2 regions of the Thiomicrospira pelophila DSM 1534 genome follow, and region 1 is predicted to be linked to the other one. Evidence: riboswitches for the same ligand, from Rfam matches in the RefSeq annotation. Region 1 holds a riboswitch; the other holds the start of a gene.
The links. A riboswitch is a leader RNA that binds a small molecule or an ion and turns the genes downstream of it on or off. The one in region 1 is predicted to bind thiamine pyrophosphate.
Positions count from the first base shown of each region.

Region 2: another riboswitch for thiamine pyrophosphate. It lies ahead of N746_RS0102860 (TonB-dependent receptor); the one in region 1 lies ahead of thiC (phosphomethylpyrimidine synthase ThiC).

Region 1 is NZ_JOMR01000001.1:36,846-47,287, forward strand. It holds gene polA (DNA polymerase I) at 1-2,531, shown strand, start outside; gene N746_RS0100205 (O-acetylhomoserine aminocarboxypropyltransferase/cysteine synthase family protein) at 2,548-3,825, shown strand; gene N746_RS0100210 (lysophospholipid acyltransferase family protein) at 3,883-4,788, opposite strand; gene N746_RS0100215 (PP-loop family protein) at 4,775-5,575, opposite strand; gene N746_RS0100220 (sulfite exporter TauE/SafE family protein) at 5,575-6,345, opposite strand; gene trmA (tRNA (uridine(54)-C5)-methyltransferase TrmA) at 6,356-7,456, opposite strand; TPP riboswitch at 7,569-7,678, shown strand; gene thiC (phosphomethylpyrimidine synthase ThiC) at 7,856-9,745, shown strand; gene N746_RS0100235 (FAD-dependent oxidoreductase) at 9,749-10,442, shown strand, end outside.
Region 2 is NZ_JOMR01000001.1:596,147-606,588, forward strand. It holds gene N746_RS10585 (hypothetical protein) at 1-886, shown strand, start outside; gene pnuC (nicotinamide riboside transporter PnuC) at 883-1,494, opposite strand; gene N746_RS0102855 (hypothetical protein) at 1,484-1,750, opposite strand; gene N746_RS0102860 (TonB-dependent receptor) at 1,851-4,010, opposite strand; TPP riboswitch at 4,084-4,192, opposite strand; gene N746_RS0102865 (STAS domain-containing protein) at 4,406-4,711, shown strand; gene N746_RS0102870 (response regulator) at 4,759-5,682, shown strand; gene N746_RS0102875 (sensor histidine kinase) at 5,692-8,088, shown strand; gene N746_RS0102880 (DMT family transporter) at 8,224-9,135, shown strand; gene N746_RS0102885 (secondary thiamine-phosphate synthase enzyme YjbQ) at 9,162-9,581, shown strand; tRNA gene N746_RS0102890 (tRNA-Asn) at 9,691-9,766, opposite strand; gene N746_RS10360 (mechanosensitive ion channel family protein) at 9,913-10,442, opposite strand, start outside.

The DNA.
Region 1 (10,442 bases):
TGCGGGTGCAAATTGAGCCAATCCATCAAATTGTCAAAGCCTTGGGGTTACCCTTATTGGTGATTGAAGGCGTGGAAGCAGATGATGTGATCGGTACGCTGGCTGTGCAGGCGACTAAAGCCAAGCGCGATGCGTTGATTTCCACTGGCGATAAAGACATGGCGCAGTTGGTGAATGAACACATTACCTTAATTAACACCATGAACAATACTTTGATGACGCCGGATAAGGTGGTGGAAAAGTTTGGCATTCGCCCCGATCAAATTATCGATTATTTAGCCTTAATGGGCGACACCTCAGACAACATTCCCGGCATTCCAAAATGTGGCCCTAAAACTGCGGTGAAGTGGTTAGATGCGTATGGCACGATGGATAATCTGATCACGCACGCCGACGAAATCAAAGGCAAAATTGGCGAAACTCTGCGCGAGCATATTCCGCATTTGGATTTATCCCGCCAACTTACCACCATTCGCACCGATTGCGATTTGCCAATTAACCTGCCCGACTTGGCGCGACAAGAACCGGACGTTGAGGCACTTAAAACCCTGTTTGCGGAATACGAATTTAAAAACTGGTTAGGCCAGCTTGAAGACGGCAAAATGCCGTTTAGCCGTCAAGTAAATCACCACGCTAAATCCACGCCTACGCAACAAACCGCCCCCGCCTCTAAGCCAGTTGAAGCCGTGAAAGGTGTAATAGCGGATAGCGCAGATTATGAAACCATTTTAACCCGTGAACAATTTGATAACTGGTTGGGCAAACTCAAAGCGGCCGAGGTGTTTGCGATTGATACCGAAACCACCGCGCTCGAACCTATGTTGGCTCAAATGGTCGGCATTAGTTTTGCGGTTGAGCCACAACCAGGCCTGGTGCAAGCGGCTTATCTGCCTTTACGCCACGATTATGAAGGCGCGCCCACTCAGCTGGATTTCGAGCAAACACTGCAAGCTTTAAAACCGATACTTGAATCAAAAGATCTGATTAAAGTCGGCCAAAACATTAAATACGATTGGCATATTTTCAAAAACCACGGCATTACTTTACAAGGCATTGGCTTCGATACCATGCTGGAATCTTATATTCTCAACAGCGTGGCCACGCGCCATAATATGGACGATTTGGCCGAGTTTTATCTGCAAAAAACCACGATTAAATTTAAAGACATCGCCGGTACGGGTCGCGCTCAAAAGACTTTTAATCAAATCGAACTCGACACCGCCAGCCCTTACGCGGCGGAAGATGCGGATATTACATTACGTTTACACCAAACGCTGTGGCCGAAACTGCAAACGGAAAACCAGTTAATGGACGTTTTCCGCGACATCGAAATGCCGCTATTGCCTATTTTAGCGAAGATGGAACGTCACGGCATGTTGGTGGATAAAGACCTGTTAAAAATTCAGAGCAATGAGCTGGCCGAGAAAATCCAAGCTATCGAAGAAGCCGCTTATCGTGTGGCCGGACAAGAGTTTAACTTGGGTTCTCCCAAGCAACTGCAAGAAATTCTGTTTGAGAAACTCGATTTACCGGTGATTAAAAAAACCCCAAAAGGTCAGCCTTCTACCGCCGAACCGATTTTGGCCGAGCTGGCCGAACAAGGTCATGAGCTGCCTAAATTGATTATGCAGCATCGTAGTATGGCAAAACTTAAATCGACCTACACCGATGCGCTACCAAAACAAATTCACCCCGAAACCGGGCGCGTTCATACCTCTTATCAACAAGCGGTTGCGTCTACTGGGCGGTTGTCGTCCACCGATCCAAACCTACAAAATATTCCAATTCGAACTGCCGAAGGTCGCCGCATTCGCCAAGCGTTTATCGCCAGGCCTGGTTATGTCTTGCTCGCCGCCGACTACTCACAAATCGAATTACGTATCATGGCGCATTTGAGTGAAGACCCCGGTCTGCTCACCGCGTTTGCTGAAGGTAAAGATATTCACAAAGCCACCGCCTCTGAGATTTTTGATACGCCTTTGGATGAGGTCACGACTGAACAACGTCGCAGCGCGAAAGCGGTCAACTTTGGTTTAATTTATGGCATGTCGGCATTTGGCTTGGCGAATCAGCTCGGTGTGAATCGTGGCTTGGCGCAGGCTTATATTGATCGCTATTTTGATCGTTACCCGGGTGTGAAAACCTATATGAACACCACCAAAGCCGATGCTAAATATAATGGCTATGTTGAAACCCTAGCTGGTCGTCGCTTGTATTTGCCGGACATTAACGCACGTAACGGCCAACTGCGCCAATACGCCGAACGCACCGCGATTAACGCACCGATGCAAGGCACCGCAGCGGACATTATTAAACGCGCCATGATTGCGCTGGACGGATGGATAGACAAGGGCGAATTTGATATCCGTATGTTGATGCAAGTCCACGATGAACTGGTATTTGAAGTCAAAGCCGAGCAGGTCGAAACCGTCAAAACGCACATCAAACAATACATGGAATCCGCGATGAAACTGGATGTGCCGTTAATTGTTGATATCGGCCAAGGTTTAAACTGGGACGAAGCCCATTAATAAAGGAAGCGTAATTATGAAACTTGAAACTCTCGCTCTACACGCTGGATATGAACCAGAAGCCACCACCAAAGCTGTGGCCGTACCGATTTATCAAACCTCATCATTTGCGTTTGACAATGCCCAACATGCGGCCGATTTGTTTGACCTAAAAGTCCCCGGCAACATTTATTCGCGCATGATGAACCCCACCAATACCGTGTTAGAAGCACGCTTAACCGCGATGGAAGGTGGACTTGCCGCATTAGCCGTTGCAACCGGCATGGCCGCCATTACTTACACCGTGCAAACACTGGCCGAAGCTGGCGACAATATTCTTAGCACCAGCGAACTTTATGGTGGTACCTACAACCTATTTGCCCACACCTTGCCTCGTCAAGGTTTAGAAGTGCGCTTTTTTGACAAGGATGCCAGCGACGAAGAACTCGCCGGTTTGATTGATGAAAAAACCAAAATGCTGTATTGCGAAACCATCGGTAATCCATCCGGCAGCATTGTCGATATTGAGCGACTTGCCAAGTTAGCTCACGCCCACGGCATTCCATTAGTGGTTGATAGCACGGTTCCTTCACCCGCGCTCTGGCGCCCGATTGAATACGGCGCGGATATTGTTATCCATTCGGCCACCAAATATATCGGCGGCCACGGCACCACATTGGGCGGCGTGATTGTCGATGCCGGTACCTTTCCCTGGGCCGAAAATGCCGGGCGTTTCCCGCTGCTAAACACACCTGACATTTCTTATCACGGCGTGACCTATACTCAAGATTTCGGCCAGGCGGCGTTTATAGCGCGTTGTCGTGTAGTGCCTTTGCGTAATATGGGCGCGGCCTTATCTGCAAACAGCGCGTTTCAATTGCTTCAAGGCCTGGAAACCCTGACCTTACGCATGGAACGTATTTGTCAAAACGCTCAAGCGGTCGCTGAATTTTTAGACGCTCATCCGGCGGTTTCTTGGGTGAACTATGCGGGATTGCCTAGCCATAAGGACCATGCGCTAGCGCAAAAATATATGAACGGCCAAGCCTCTGGAATTTTAAGTTTTGGATTAGCATCTGGACGAGAAGGCACGCGCCGCTTCTACGATGCGCTCAAGTTGATTATTCGATTAGTTAATATTGGCGATGCTAAGTCTTGTGCCAGTATACCGGCCGAAACAACCCATCGACAATTAAATGATGCTGAGCTCAAGTCCGCTGGTGTACCGCCAGAAATGGTTCGATTGTCCATAGGTATTGAACATATCGACGATCTGATCGCTGATATTGATCAAGCGCTTCAAGTGGCCTCATAACCAAGCCGCACTTCTCCCCCCCTGTTATCACTCACGCGGGGGAGTCTCAATCACCCTTCAATAAACTTTTGCATAGCCTTTAGGCAGGTTTTTATAGCGTTTGTATGACCATTGGTATTGACTGGGCAATTGGCGCACGCAGGTTTCGACACCCTGATTTAAAGCGCTGGTGGCTTCTTGTTCATCCGCTGACGCCACTTCGGCCGGTGCGTCTAATAAATGAATGACATAACCCTGTGCATTCGGTAACCGTTCCGCCACAATATAAAACACCGGGCATTGGGATTTTTGCGCTAGTTTCGAAACCAGCACCATGGTATTCGCCGGTTGGCCAAAAAACGGTGCGACCACACCGCCACTTTTTCCTGGGTCTTGATCGGGCAAGATGCCGACCACTTCGGCATTTTTCAACGCTTTTCGAAGCCCTTTTACACCAGACATATCGGTGGGCTGTAATTTTACGCCACTTGATTGTCGCGCTTGTCGCATAAAATTATCAAGCGAACCAATGCGCGGTGGTCGATATAAAATCGTCGTCGGATACTGTTCGGCTAGATAATGCCCAATGATTTCCCAGCAGCCTACATGCGGCGACAACACCATCACACCTTTGCCCTGAGAAACCGCTTGCTCTAGCCGCTCCGCGCCTTCAACTCGTTTAATTAAAGCGAGTTTTTTGGCCTGTGACCAGCACCAAATCGCCCCCAATTCGGTGGCGGTTTTGCCGGTTTCGATAAGGCTTTTCTTCACCAGCTGCGCGCGCGCTTCCGTTGTTAGATTGGGAAACGCAATCTCGATATTTTTAATCGACACGCGTTTGGCCGAGTTCGGTAGTCGCCATAATAACCACCCAATCGCCGCACCTAAACGCTGATTCCATTTAAGCGGCAACCAAGATAAAGACCGCACCAAACCTTTAAACAGGGCACCTTGAATTGGGTGATGCTCGCTACTCTTCTTCATCCCAGGCTTCCTCCAAACCGGCTAAACCCGCATGGTTATCATCGGCAATCAGCGGTTGCATCGCCGTCCATAAATTGGCATACACATGTTTATTGCGTTTTTCTTCGTCCAATAACATTTGTTTAAAATACTGACGCGCCTGCGGCTTAGCATAACAAGCTGGACAATTATCGGGAATCACCGGCAAATTAGCCGCCTCGGCAAAGTCACGCGTTTGGTTTTCGCGCACTTTTACAAATGGGCGGATAATACGCACATCGCCATCGTTATTTAAATAATGCGCTTTCATGGTTCTAAGCTGACCGGCATTAAACGCCGACATTAAAAAACTTTCTGCCAAGTCATCCAAATGTTGCGCTAATGCCAATACGTTGTAACCTTCGCGCCGACAAACCGTGTACAACTTGCCGCGTTTTTGGCGCGAACAAAAACTGCAAAACGAATCGCCTTTCATATATTTATCGGCCAAGGCCACCAAGTCTTCCGACTCGTAAAAATAAGGCACGTTTAACTCAGCTAAAAAACCTTTTAATGGCGAAGGATCAAACCCAGGAATTTCGGGGTTAATCGTACAGGCGGCCAGTTCAAACTTAACCGGCGAATGGCGCTGCAGATGTTTCAAGACCATTAATAAGGCGAGTGAATCCTTACCGCCCGACAAACCCAGCAACACCCGGTCGCCTTCGCGGATCATATTAAATTGCGCAATGGCTCGCCCAACCGGCTGCAAAATTTTCTTTGGCGGCTTAATCACGGCTTCTTTTTTGGTCTTTATAACGTCTTCCATTAGCTTCCCATCACCAGGCCTGGTAGTTTTTGATAAAGAATAAATACGCTCATCAGCACGAGGAATACGGCGAAGATTCGGCGCAATAACTGCTGGTCAAATTTGTGGCTGACTTTGTGGCCTAACCAACCGCCGATAATACCGATAAGGGTGAATTTAATAATAATGCCCCAATCCAGTGCGAGATTCAGAGCGCTTAACACCTCTAAGTAGGCACCAAAACCGGCAAAGGATTTCATCGCGATAATAACTAAACTGGTGCCAATCGCCAAACGCATCGACAAGCCACCCAATAAAACCAACGCCGGAATAATGAGAAAGCCACCGCCTACACCGACGAGCCCGGTGACCGCGCCCACCACTAAGCCATCTGCCACAATTTTATAAGCCGCACGAGGCGCTTTAGGCGCATCGCTCAAGTCGACGGGTTTAAACATTAAATAAGCGGCGCTTAACATTAAAACGGCGAAAATTAACATCTGGATGACGCCATCAATAAAATGCGCCAGCCAAGCACCAAACACCGCCCCTGCCAGGCCCGGTATACCAAACCATGCCACCATGCGCCAGTCAATGGTCTTTTGGCGCGCGTAGGGAATCGCCGAAATTAACGAGATCACGCCCACAATCATCAAGGACCCAGCCATCGCGACTTTCGGGTCTTGTCCGACTAAATATACTAATACTGGCACGGTCAAAATTGAGCCGCCCGAACCGAGCAAGCCTAAGCTTAGGCCAATTAATAACGCGCCAATCCAGGCCAAAATCATAAGGTTTTCCTCATGTCGGTTTCCTTTTGAGCAATACGCCCGATTCAATGTGGTGACTGTAAGGGAACTGATCGAATAAAGCCGCGGCCATTACATCATGCGTTTGTTCTAAAATAGACAAGTCTCGTGCCAGCGTTTCTGGGTTACAGGAGATATACAAAATGTGATCAAAATCACTCGATAATTGGCGCGTTAAATCGTCCAACCCCGCACGCGGCGGATCGACAAAAATAGTGTTGAATTGATAACTGGATAAATCAATGTCTGCCAAACGATTAAATGTTTGACCTTGCAAGGCTTGTGACACCTCTTCGGCGGCCATCTTAATAACCTCGACATTTTCCACGCCATTTTTTGTCAAATTGAATTGTGCTGATTTCACCGAGGTTTTAGAAATTTCGGTCGCCAATACTCTGTCATACAAATCGGCCAGCGCAATCGAAAAATGACCATTTCCGCAATACAACTCCAACAAATCACCGCCCGCAGAATTAATATCGCGACTTTGCTCGCGCGCCCAGGCCAACATATTCTGCGCCATTTTAGCATTCGGTTGGGTAAAGCTATTTTCAATCTGCTGAAACCACCAGGCCTGGTGGTCGGCTTCTAAGCGTTCGATCACAAAATCTTGATCAAGCAAAATTTTCTGTTTACGGCTGCGGCCAATAATATGATCAATCGGCAAAACTTCACGCAAGCTTTGCGCGGCGGACGACCAGGCCTGGTCGTCGAGTTTTTTACGATAAATTAAAGTCACCAACATTTCGCCGCTTAAGGTGGCGAGAAAATCAATTTCAAACAGGCCATTACTTAAAATTTCTTGCTGACCAATCGCTTCTAACAAGGGCGTCATCAAGTTATCAATCGATTCCGCCGCCATTGGGCACGATACTATTTCGACCGGGTGCTTGGGATTAGCCGGATCAAACATAGCATAAAACAAGCGCTCCGGCGTATGCCAGATACGAAACTCCGCGCGTTGTCGAAAATGCGCCGGCACCGACGCAAACACTTGCAACTTATCCGCCATACTCGGCACCAAACCTAACAAACGCTGCTGTTTGTCGGCTAGCTGTTGATCATATTGTTGGGGAAAAACCTGACACAGCACAAGGCCGTCCTCTTTATCAAAATTAGGCGGGCATTATATCGTGTCTAAGCGGCTATGCCTAACTTCTCAACCCTAGATGCTTGACAAGTCGACAGGTCTAATTTAATCTGCTTGGCATCTCTCGGGGTGCGTTTGCGATCGCGAACGCTGAGATGGTCTTCGACCGAACCCGCTGAACTTGAACTGGTTAGAACCAGCGTAGGGAAGAGAATCATCTTAATCGGCGTGTGCTTCATACTTTGTGACCCACTCTATTCGCCGTTTCTGAATGCCTCCGGCGCCTGCGTTTAAAATAACCAGGCCTGGTGGTTGCACATAAAACCCTCCTCGCCTGTTATTACAAACGCCCCACCGGCTTTTCACGCTGTTTTTCTATCCCAAAATTATTTGGAGAAAAACATGTCACAGAATATTAAACACACCGCCGCGCATAGCGAAATCACTCGCGAGCCGTTACCGGCTTCGAGCAAAGCTTATATCTCAGGCAAAATCCACCCAAACATCCGTGTACCGATGCGCGAAATCGCGCTGACGAATGGCGAAACGCTAACTGTATATGATACCTCCGGCCCTTATACCGATCCGAATGCGAGCATTGATTTAACTCAGGGGATTGAGCCGATTCGCCAGTCCTGGATTGCGGCGCGTGGCGATGTGGAAGAATACGAAGGCCGTCAAATTCAAGCGGTGGATAATGGTTACAAGCGCGAAACGGATGTACCTGAAGAACTTTTAGCGGCGGAAAAAGGCTTAAAACGCATACCATTACGCGCCAAGACGGGCAAAAATGTGACCCAAATGCACTACGCACGCCAGGGGATTATCACGCCGGAAATGGAATTTATCGCGATCCGTGAAAACCAACGCCGCTCTGAAGTGATCGATGCCGAACGCGAAGCGCGCTTAAAAGGCGAAAGCTTTGGCGCGAACTTGCCAGAACTGATCACGCCTGATTTTGTGCGTGATGAAGTCGCCGCTGGTCGTGCGGTCATTCCAAATAACATCAACCATCCTGAATCCGAGCCGATGATTATTGGGCGCAACTTTTTGGTCAAAATCAACGCCAATATCGGCAACTCGGCTCTCACCTCTTCGATTGCCGAAGAAGTCGAAAAAATGGTCTGGTCAACTCGCTGGGGCGGCGATACGGTGATGGATTTATCCACTGGCAAAAACATTCACGCCACCCGCGATTGGATTGTGCGTAACTCGCCGGTACCGATTGGCACCGTACCTTTGTATCAAGCTTTGGAAAAGGTGAATGGCATCGCGGAAGACCTGACTTGGGAAATTTATCGCGACACGCTGATTGAGCAGGCCGAGCAAGGGGTGGATTATTTCACGATTCACGCCGGGGTGTTATTGCGTTATGTGCCGATGACGGCCAAACGAGTGACCGGCATTGTGTCGCGCGGCGGCTCAATTATGGCGAAATGGTGTTTAGCGCACCATAAAGAAAGTTTCCTCTATACCCATTTCGAGGATATCTGCGAAATCATGAAAGCCTATGATGTCAGCTTTTCGTTGGGTGATGGCTTACGCCCAGGTTCATTAGCAGACGCGAATGATGAAGCGCAGCTGGCCGAACTCAAAACCCTGGGCGAACTCACAAAAATCGCTTGGAAACACGATGTACAAACCATTATCGAAGGCCCGGGCCATGTGCCGATGCACAAGATTAAAGAGAACATGGATTTGCAATTGGAACTGTGCCACGAAGCACCATTTTATACTCTCGGCCCGCTGACCACGGATATCGCACCCGGTTACGACCACATAACCTCAGCGATTGGCGCGGCGATGATTGGTTGGTACGGTACGGCGATGCTGTGTTATGTCACACCAAAAGAACACTTAGGCTTGCCAAATCGTGAAGACGTCAAAGAAGGCTTGATGGCGTATAAAATCGCGGCCCATGCCGCCGATGTCGCCAAGGGACATCCAGGCGCACGTTACCGTGATGATGAAATGAGCAAAGCACGCTTTGAATTCCGCTGGATGGATCAGTTTAATATCGGCCTAGACCCAGAACGTGCGATGGCCTATCACGATGAAACCTTGCCACGTGATTCGGCTAAAGTCGCGCATTTCTGCTCCATGTGTGGACCAAAATTTTGCTCAATGAAAATCAGCCAAGAAGTGCGCGATTACGCAGCGCAACTGGGTGTGGATGAACAAAAAGCCCTCGAAGCGGGTATGGCGGAACAAGCGCAAACCTTTAAAGAACTGGGCAGTGAAATTTCGGTGCCGGTTGAGCAGCTGAATCACAAAACTAAAAAGCAGGCTTAAGTTATGAAGCTAGACGGTTTAAAAACCGTTGGCATCGCCGGTGCAGGCCTGGTCGGTCGCGTGCTGGCGTTGAATTTAATTCAGCGCGGGATTCAGGTCACGCTGTATGAAAAAGATGCGTCAGATGCCACACCTAATGCCGCTGGTTATACCGCGGCTGGCATGCTCGCGCCTTATGCTGAATTGGAGTTAATGGATGCCGAGTTATTTAAACTCGGTACACGTTCGATTGCACTTTGGCCAGGCCTGCTTGCTTGGATGGCGCAACAAGGTTATGCGGTCGATTTTCAACACCGTGGCAGCTTGATTTTGGCGCATCATAATGACCGTGCCGATCTGCAGCATTTTATGCGGCAACTGCTGGATAAAATGCCCGCCGGCCATCAAAACAGCCAAGTCGAACCGCTAAACAACGCACGCATTAGCGAACTTGAACCAGAACTGACACATCATCACCAGGCTTGGTGGTTGCCTAACGAAGGCCAGGTAGACTCCACCCAGTTTTTTGCGCAAAGCGAACGCCTGCTAAAAAACCATCCGCTAGTCGAATGGCGCGTAAGTACTGAGGCAAAAGAAGTTGAAGCTCACGTTGTTCATTGTTGCAAACAGCAAGATTATTATGACTGGGTATTTGATTGTCGTGGCTTAGGTGCGAAAGCGGCGTTAAAAGATTTACGCGGCGTACGTGGTGAAGTGC
Region 2 (10,442 bases), 560 kb from region 1:
CACCAGGCCTGGTGGTCGGTCTCCCTACCAAGGCTTAAATATCGAGCCTAAGCAATTACCTAATATTCTCTCTGCGCAACCCCAACCGACCTTATATCACGACAGTACGCATCAGCTTTTCTATCTGCAAACCGAGCAGGGCGACAAGGTCTTAAAAACGTTGAACCCCAATGCCCAACAACAAGATTTTTGGCGTAATGTACGTGTGCTATTTGGTTTAGATCTGCAACAACATCTCCAGCACCAGGCCTGGTGCTCGCGTCAATTGGCAGACTTAACCGATTTGGCGATTCCGCAGATTGAATGGGCAGTGAATCCTTCTGAAAGTTTGCAGGGATTTGTCTTAGCCTCAAAACTCGCGGGTGAAACCGGTCAAGCAAAATGGATGAATCAGACCAATGTTGAACGCTTCGCGCGACATTTAAGTTCGTTGCATCAGGTTCAATATTCCAGCTGGGGGGTTTGGCATCAGCCGCAATATCCACTTAACGATTGGTCAACCAGACTCGCGCAGCGTTTAAAAAGCTGGATGAATTCGACCGACCACCAGGCCTGGTGGTCGGCGATAGAGCAGGCTGAGGCGCTGCATATTGATTCAGCCGTGCCCACCATGTTGGATTGTCGTTGGGATCAGTTTTTATTTGAGCAGAAGCAATTGTCTGCCTTGGTAGATTTGGACGCGTTTGTGCTCGCGCCGGTCGAATTAACCTGGGTGATATTGGAATATCTTTTGGACGAACACCAGGCCTGGTGGTTTAAGCAAGCCTATGGCGATTTGCCCGATTTAACACAGGTGCGTGCCCCTTATCGCTTGTGGTTGTTTGGTTTGAACTTGCTAGGCGAAACCGATTTGGCGCACTGGATGGCCGCGCCCACACGGTTTTAAAGAGAGGCACTTTGGTGCTGTGCGCGATAAAGTTTTAACCAATTAACAAACCCATAAACCGCGAGACCAAGATAAAGCACAAACATCGCTGCAGTCAGCAAATAGCCGGTTTGCCAATAAAGCACCACCGCCGTGCTATCAATTACCAACCAATAGAGCCAGTTTTCCAATACCTTGCGTGCCATCATATAAGTGGTGAGCATGGAAAACACCATCACAAACCCGTCTAAATAGGGTTTTTGGCTAGCCTCAAACAAGGTTAATAAACCGCCGAGTGAAAAAGTCAGCAACACGCCTAAACTAATAAAAACAGCGTGATAACCCCAGCGCCAACGATGAATGTGTAACTCAGGTTGGCTAATGCTGCCTCGGGTCCAGACATAAAAACCGTACACCGCCATGGACATGTAAAAGAAGTGTAAGAAAGATTGCATCGGCAGCATGCCGTTCCAAAACAGCAGGGTATAAATCGCGGTGCTTACAAAAGCCGCTGGCCAACACCAAACCGATTCGCGCGCGGCTAGAATCACATAAGCGATGCCCAGCGCAACCGCAATCGCCTCCCAAATAGATTGCTGGCTAAATTGCGCCCAAATCTCAGCAAGCATCAATTTTGGCCTTGGAGCGATTGACCCCGACCATTTTCATTACAAAAATGGTGTGTGGGTTTTGTTCAAATACGGTTTCAAGCTCTTTGGTCATCAAGTTCATAATCGTGCGATAGTCACCAAACACCTGAGTGCTGAGGCTATTGCGCTCAAGCACCAGGCCTGGTGCTTGTTCTAAACGCTCGATAAAGTCAATAATCGGTTGGCAAAATTCGTCTTGTAACGGGTACATACTGATATCAAGTGAAATATTCATAGGGTTATTCCTTTGTTCTTTTACTGCGAAGACACGGAGTTGTTAAGCGTTAGCTTTTCACCCTCTCCCTGGGTGGGTGAGGGTGAAGTGTCACCTTTGGTTAAAACCGCACTCTCGTGGTCAAACCAACTTGGCGCGGATCGCCAAGGGCGATATATTGGTGTTCGCCGTCACCATCAAAGTGGTCAAAAAAGTAACCTCTTGTAGCATAACGCTCATCTGTTAGGTTTTTGCCCCAGAAATAGACTTCCCAGTCCTTGGCCTCATAGCCTATTCGCGCATTAGCGATGGTATAGGCTTTAGATTTTTCATTATGTACATTGTCGAAATAAAATGCATCCATGCCTTGAACTTCGACTCGACCAAACCAGCCTTGGTCATGTCGATATTGACCACCGATTAAATATTGATAGTTGGGCGCATGCGCTGCACCGCGATCGGCCATATCAAATTCTTCATTAATCGGCGTGCCTTTAACTTGAGTTTGTAATAATCCCAAATTAGCAAAAACCAGCCAGCGGCTATTGACCTGCCAGTCGATTTCGGTTTCTAGTCCATAGTGTTGTGCTGAATCTAAGTTTTCAGTAAAGAATACCCATTCATAACCGCCAGGTTCATAGCTGTAACCATCAAACTGTGGATTTTGACGATCCATATAAAATAAGGTCGTCGCTGTTTTGATTGCACCGTAGTTGGAGCGTAAGCCAATTTCATAGTTATAAAGAGTTTCGGCTTCGAAGGTTAAATTTTGTTCAGTACTTTGTCCGGTATTAAAGCCGCTCGCTTTAAAACCTCGGTTAAATCCGGCAAAGGCGGTATGGCGTTCGTTGTATTTATGCGTGTAAGTTATTGAACCGCCCCAAAGGGTTTCTACTGGTTCATGTTCATCCAGTAGGGTGTAATCAAAATCAGCGTGCGGACCAACGACATTTCCACTTGCATCGTACTCAAAAGCGGATCCGAAGTTACGTTTGGTTTGCGTGAAATCTTTGCGATTATGTTCAGCCCTTATGCTGTAACTCAGCGTTTTTTGATTTGATATTGCTTGATCAAGTTGACCATATAGAGCCAATTTCTCATTGGTGAAATCACTGCTAATATCGTTGTTATAAATATCTGGACCTTCCGTTGGGCAGGTAAATCCGTAACAACTTTGAAAGCGTTCTGCGCGATCATTTGTTTCAGTTAAATGTGACGCATAAAGCCCGACGAGCCAATCGGTTGATTGATTAAAGAGTTTGCTAGAATCAGTTGATTTCCAGCGAAAATCTTGGCTAAAGTTCTGGCGTGTTTGTGTGCTTTGATAGGTACCGTTACTCTTTTCTTCATCAAAGGCTTGCCAGTCTAAATCATAGTCGTAGTGACTTGTGTTGTCCGCAAAGCTGGTAGTGGAAGTGAGTTGATAGTTTGAATTGCCATCATATTGGACTTTCAAAGAACTGGCATTGGCTTTTTGAGTGTCTTTACCTGGCTCATCAGAAAGACTGGTAAAGCTATTATCACGCGTAAACACATCATAGCCGTTATTAATATCAGCGTGCATGAGGCTTAAATCAAATTGAGTATCGTCACCGGCCCACCAGCGTAGTTTAGCTCGCGCGGTGAGCTCGTTTTTTTGGTTGGTATCGGTGCGGTCTAGGGTGTCGTTATCACGGAAGCCATCGCTGTTATGTTTGAACAGGCTGACACGGTATTGCGGACTTTTGTCTTCGGATGTGAAAGCGCCACTGGTCATGACGCCAAGTTCTTTCAGGTTATCCGTGCCCACGCTCGCTTCAATTAAACTTTCTTTATAAGGCGTTGGGTCGTTAGTTTGGATGTTTACCAAGCCGGCGAGGGCGCTGGCTCCATAACGTGTGCTTTGTGGGCCGCGTAATACTTCGACTTGTTTGACGTCAAATAAATTGCCGACCATGCCGATGCCGCTGAAATCAATTTCATCGACCGCAAACCCCACACTGGCGTTGGGTGCGCCGGTGTATTCGTCACGTTCGCCCATACCGCGAATTTGGATATGACGCGGACGCGATGATTGCCCGGAAAAATTGACATTGGGGGTTTGTAATAACACATCGCCAAAATGGGTGGCGCCGCGATCTTGCAATTCAGCTTCATCCATAATATCGACGCTGGCAGCGATATCCGTTTCGCTGGTTTCGCGTAAATCGGCATTCACGGTAATGGTAGATAAGTTGTTTTCAGCTAGTACCAGGCCTGGTATAAGGGCGATTAAAGCAAATGGAAGTGGTTTGAGTTTCATGGTTTTCCTTTTACATATTTATGTGTGTAAAAGGACAGGAAGACCGCGAGTTGCGTCAAGAGTTTTTGACTAAAATGGCGTGTCATGCCTGTCCCTACGCTGGTATTAACCAGATCAGGTTCTTAGGGTTTCGATTTTCTGCAATCGATCTCAGGCCGAATAGACCACCCCTTGGCAAATTTGAGCGCAAATTGTAACACAAGCACCATTTAAGCCTATGTAAAATCATTGGCAAACTAATACAGTAAAGCTACTAAACTAATACAATCGCCGATTTAAGAAGTGCTAGAATATTGATTAATGTCAATTATGATATTGTTGCGCTTAATGTTCACTTCATTCTAATTAGGCGACTATTATTAAATCAGTCAGAAAAAAATAAAGAGGGTTCAAATATGTCATCGGTATCCGCAAAAATGAATCAAGATTGTCTCGAAATCGCCGTGGATGGCGTATTTGATATTGAGCTTTATCATGATTTTAACAACGCATATAAAGACTATATTGGCAAAGCTAATCGTTATGTTATTGACTTTGATCGCACTGACCGTATTGATAGTGCCGCGTTGGGTTTGATGTTATTGATGCGCCAAAAAGTGGGAACGGAAAACAGGGTAATTAAGTTAATTAACGCCAACGACAAGGTGATGCGCAGTTTAGAAACCGCCCAGTTTGGTAAATTGTTTGATATGGATGCTTAATCGTTAATCAGTTGTGTTATACAAACTAAGGTTGCAAAGGAAAACGAATGTCCGTTAATCAAACTCGATTATTATTGATAGATGATACGCCAGCATCGCTAAAATTGTTAAGCATGATGGTGGCTAACGCGGGTTGGGAATTTGATACCGCCGTGGATGGCGAAGACGCGTTGAATAAAATCAAGGCACGAACCCCGGACTATTATAGTGTGGTGGTCTCGGACTGGTTGATGCCTAAAATGGATGGCATCGCATTACTGAAAGCCTTAAAAAAAGATTCAGAACGTCGCCAGATACCGGTTATTCTGCAAACGGCACTGGCGGATAAAGAGTCGGTTCAACAGGGTTTAAGAGAAGGTGCATTTTATTATTTAGCCAAGCCGCTCGATATGGAGTTGGTGCAATCGGTTATTCGTTCCGCTTTACGTGATTATAAAACCCACCAAAACTTGCGCGCGGAAATCAATAAAATTACCGCGTCTTTTGCTACCGCTAAACACGCCGAATTTGAATATAAAACCCTTGAAGAAGCTCGTGGTTTATCATCCTTGCTAGCCAGCTTGTGCGCAGAGCCGGATGAAGCGGTTGTAGGCTTGTTTGAGTTAATGGTGAATGCGGTTGAGCATGGTAATTTGGCCATTACTTACGATGAAAAAACTCAATTGATCAACGAAGGCCGTTTAATTGACGAAGTTCAACAACGTCTGGCCGATGACACCTATCGCGATAAAGTCGTGGCATTAACATTAGACGTGCGTGCGGCCGAAATAGACGTCACCATTCGAGATATGGGGGAGGGGTTTGATTTTGAACAATATCTCAACTTCTCTTTGGAGCGCATGTTAGACAATCACGGGCGTGGTATTATGATGGCCAACCAGGCCGGATTTAAAAAGCTCGAATATTCTGATGGTGGTCGTCAAGTCAGTTGTTGCATTGATCGCGCCGCATTCACTCACTTATCAAGTTAGACCTCAATTATGCAAGCCCCTTGGATTCCAGACTATGAAGAGGAGCGTTTAGTCGCGCTCTATAACTTGGGGTTATTAGACTCTGAGCCCGAAGAACGCTTTGATCGCATTACCCGCCTGGCTCAATCTTACTTTGACTTCCCAGTTGCTATGATCAGTTTGGTCGATAGAGATCGGCAATGGTTTAAATCCATTGTCGGTGTAGAAGCGGAAGAGTTGCCACGCAATACCTCGTTTTGTGGGCATGCGATTTTGCAAGAAGAAGTGTTTAGCATTCCGGATACTAGGCTCGATCCGCGTTTCGCAGATAACCCGCTGGTAATAGGCGAGCCCTACATTCGAGCTTATTATGGTATTCCGTTGCGCGCACCGGATGGGTATCGAGTTGGCACATTATGTTTGATCGATCATAAACCACGCGAGTTATCCGCTGAGCACCTAGATACTTTGCGTGATATGGCTAAGATGGTCGAAGACAAACTCGCGCTTAACAATATTTTGCGCCAAGCCAAACTGGCGGACAATCGTCAAAGACGGCTAAATGCGATTTTGCAAACCGAGATGGATGCCATCGTTTCGATTAAATCCGATGGTTCAATTGTCGGAGCGAATCCCGCGACTCAAACCTTATTTGGTTATGAGGTTGATCAACTGATTGGACAAAGCGTTGACCAGCTTTTAGTTAAACCGTTTTTTGATCCACTTAATCGTACTTCTGATTCAAAATTGGAGCAAAAGATTACCCAATCCGCTAGTCTGAGAGAGGAGCGTATGGGTGTACGCATGAGTGGTGAAATCTTTCCTCTCGAGCTTAGCTTAAGTCAGGTAGATATAGACGACGAGCCACAAAAAATCTTGATTATGCGCGATGTCTCAGAGCGCAAGGCTTACGAAAACCAACTCGGCACCTTACTGGAACGCTTGCGCCGCAGCCAAGAGTTTGCGCATATCGGCTCTTGGGAATGGGACATACAAACTGAGAATTTGTTTTGGTCAAATGGCGCCGCAGATATTTTTGGTTTTTCGCCTGAGAGTATGCAGTTGACGATAGATGAATTTACTCAACGAATTCATCCCGACGATCAAAATAAAGTGGCTGAAGCCATCAAACAGTGTATCGAACAGCGCAAAACCTATGATATTGAACACCGAATTATCCGTGCCGATGGTCAAGAATATTGGGTGCAAGAGCGTGGTGACGTGGTTTACAACGACCAGGGTCAGCCTGAACGCATGTTGGGGGTAGTGATTGATATTGATGCCAAAAAACGCGCTGAAGTGGAATTACATGAACACCGCCGCCAGCTTAAGCAGGCACAAAAACGCGCGCGCTTAGGTCATTGGCGTGCGAACTTGCAAACTGGTGAACTAACTTGGTCGAAGGTTATTTATGAGATTTTTGGAATCGACCCGGAGATAGCACCTAATGTTGATTTGTTCATGCAAGCGGTACATCCGGGCGACCGCGTTTTAATTGATGAGAGTCATGAAGCCATGCGCAAAACTGGAGTGCATGATGTCGTGCATCGTATAGTGCGACCTGATGGTGAGGTTCGAATTGTACATGAGTTAGCCGAAATGCATATGGATAGTCAGGGCGAGCCACTGTATTTGATCGGTACAGTGCAGGATGTGACTGAATTGAAGCAAGCCGAGCAAGACTTGTTGTTGCAGCAAACGCAATTACGCAAGGCGATTGATAAAGCCGAGCATGCGAGCCAGGCCAAAACCGAGTTTTTGTCCAGCATGAGTCACGAGCTTCGCACACCGTTGAATTCTATTTTGGGTTTTGCACAGCTATTGCATAAAGATCAACACCTTAATGAATTACAAAAAGACAGCTTGAACGAAATTATCCAAGCGGGTAAACATCTATTAGAGCTTATTAACCAAATTTTGGATTTTGCCAGTATTGAGTCCGGCCAAGTCGAACTTAATTTTGAAAGCGTGTCGCTGAATAAAATCCTGAACGAATGTTTAAGTTTGCTAAAACCGCAGGCGGTAAATAAAAAGCTGGAATTGATTCTTGATCTGCCAGAAGAATTTAAAGTCAAAGCTGACCGTTTACGCCTTAAACAAGTGATTCTCAACCTGATGTCGAACGGGATTAAATATAATCAGTTGGCCGGTAAATTAAAGCTCCAAGCCAAGCCGAACGCCGAGTTTGTGCGCCTTAGTGTCACGGATAGTGGCCTGGGTATCCCAAGTGAAAAAATAAAAGAACTCTTTACGCCTTTTGAACGTTTAGACAAACAGGGTAGTGCGATAGAGGGTTCGGGCATAGGTTTATCCATCAGCAAAACCCTGGTTGAACAAATGGCGGGCGAAATAGGGGTCGAGTCCTCTACTCAAGCCGGTTCGAGCGGCACTACTTTTTGGATAGATATCCCGCGCGTTAAGCCATAAATATTAAGCAGACAATTCATCACCAGGCCTGGTACTTGGCTTGAGTTAGTTTAGCTCTTTATAAAATATCAGCGAGTGATCGGTTAGAATAAGCCGCTTTGATTCGACTATCGACCTTTTTAGGAATTCCCGATTGTGACCCCTGTGTTGTTTTTTCAAACGGCTTTACTCACGCTGGCTGCTTTAGTCGCTTTTGCCGCCAATGCCGTCATTTGTCGTTGGGCGTTAGAGGCGGGCTGGATTGACCCCGTTAGTTTCACCAGTTTACGTTTAGCATCGGGTGCGATGATGTTATTTATGGTCATGAGCTTAGTATGGTGGCGCAAGCGCCCAAGCACCAGGCCTGGTGCTGAAACAATTAAAGTATCAAAAGGCAGTTGGAAAGCGGCACTTATCTTATTTATCTACGCGATTACTTTTTCGTACGGTTATATCGAAATCAGCACCGCGACGGGTGCGTTATTGCTAGCGGCGATTGTGCAACTAACGATGCTGGGTTATGCGTTACGCGCGGGTGATCGTTTACATGGCGCAGAATGGATTGGGGTGGCGCTGGCGTTAATTGGTCTGTTGTACTTGGTTTATCCCAAATTAACCACGCCTTCTTGGTGGGGGTTGGTGGTAATCTGTATTTCGGCTTACACTTGGGCGCTTTATAGTCTAAACGGCCGACGCTCTAAAAACCCGCTTAGCGATACCGCCTATAATTTTTACCGAACCTTGCCCTTGGTTGCGCTATCAAGTTTATTGTTTATTCCGTTTATGAACTTAACCACCGAAGGCGTCTTGTTAGCGGTATTTTCCGGCGCAATCACCTCCGGTTTAGGCTACATTTTATGGTACAAGGCTTTGCCAGGAATCTCCTCAAGCCTTGCCTCCGCCAGCCAACTATTAGTCCCCTTAATGGCCGCGTTTGGAGCCGCTTGGTTGATTGATGAACCGATTACGCTACACTTTATGTTGGCCGCGCTTTTAATGCTTGGCGGATTGGGTTTGGTTTTATGGGGGCGACATCGTCACCGCCGATTGATTCCAACCAACCTCTAATCCGAAACCAATTTTGAGGAATTTATATGTCTGTGTATCAAACCCAACTTCAAATTCAAACCAGCCAGCGCGGCACTCAAAATATCACTGCAAAAATTAATCAAGTGCTGAGTCAGTCGGGTATTAAAACTGGGACTTGTCATGTGTTTATTCAACATACTTCCGCCTCGCTCATCATCACCGAAAACGCCGATCCAACCGTAAGAGATGATATTGAATACTGGCTTGCCTCGCGTATTACGGATGGCGATCCGCAATACCGACACAACTACGAAGGTGACGATGACATGAGCGGCCATATTCGTACCATTATGACTGATACCAGCCACACCATACCGGTTACAAATGGACAGCTAAATTTGGGCATCTGGCAGGGTTTGTTTTTATATGAACATCGAACAGGGCGTTTTCAACGTCAACTAGTGGTGACGATACAAGGCGAATAGTGATAGTTTGGGAGGGCTAGCTACAATTTTCCCCACACAGGCAAAATTTGGGCATTAAAAAAGCCAGACTTCAATTCACCTAAGTGGTTGAAAAATCTGGCTTTAAATCTGGCTCCCGATGCTGGACTCGAACCAGCGACATACGGATTAACAGTCCGGTGTTCTACCAACTGAACTAATCGGGAGTGGTAGTTCAAACGTGTCGTTTGATGAGTGCGTATTATAAAGACTCCTAAGGGCTTTGCAATAGTTTTTTGAAAATAATTTGTTGTAAAGCCCCTAGCTATAAAGGTTGCCGTTATTCGGTGAATTTAAGTTAGTGGGTGTTTGTCTATCCTCTGGGCTCTACGGTTAATTGATGAGTTTCCATATCAATTTTTACTTTACCTGTCCGTAAATGTAAGTCTCGCTGCGGAAAAGGTATTTCAATCCCACGTTTCGTTAGCTCTGTTTCAAGTTCCCACAAGAAAAGAGCTTGTGCTTTACCAGGCCTAGACATGAGTTCGTTATCCACCCATATGACTAGCTCAAAATCAAGACTGGAGTCTCCAAACCCTACTAACCAAACGTCTGGCTGACGAGAAGCGTGATCAATAACCGCACCTTTAACGCGTTTTGCGGCGGTTAAAGCGGCTTCCTTAACCAGGTCTTTGTTACTCCCGTATGCGATAGAAAATGGAATATGGATGCGGCGATTTTTTTCGTTATAACTCCAGTTAGTTACTTGTCCGTTAATAAATTCTGAATTGGGTACGATAATATCAACATTGTCACGGGTTGTGATTCGAGTAAATCGCAACCCAATTTCAGCCACAACGCCTGTTGTGACTGAGTTTAGCTCTACAAAGTCACCAATTTTTA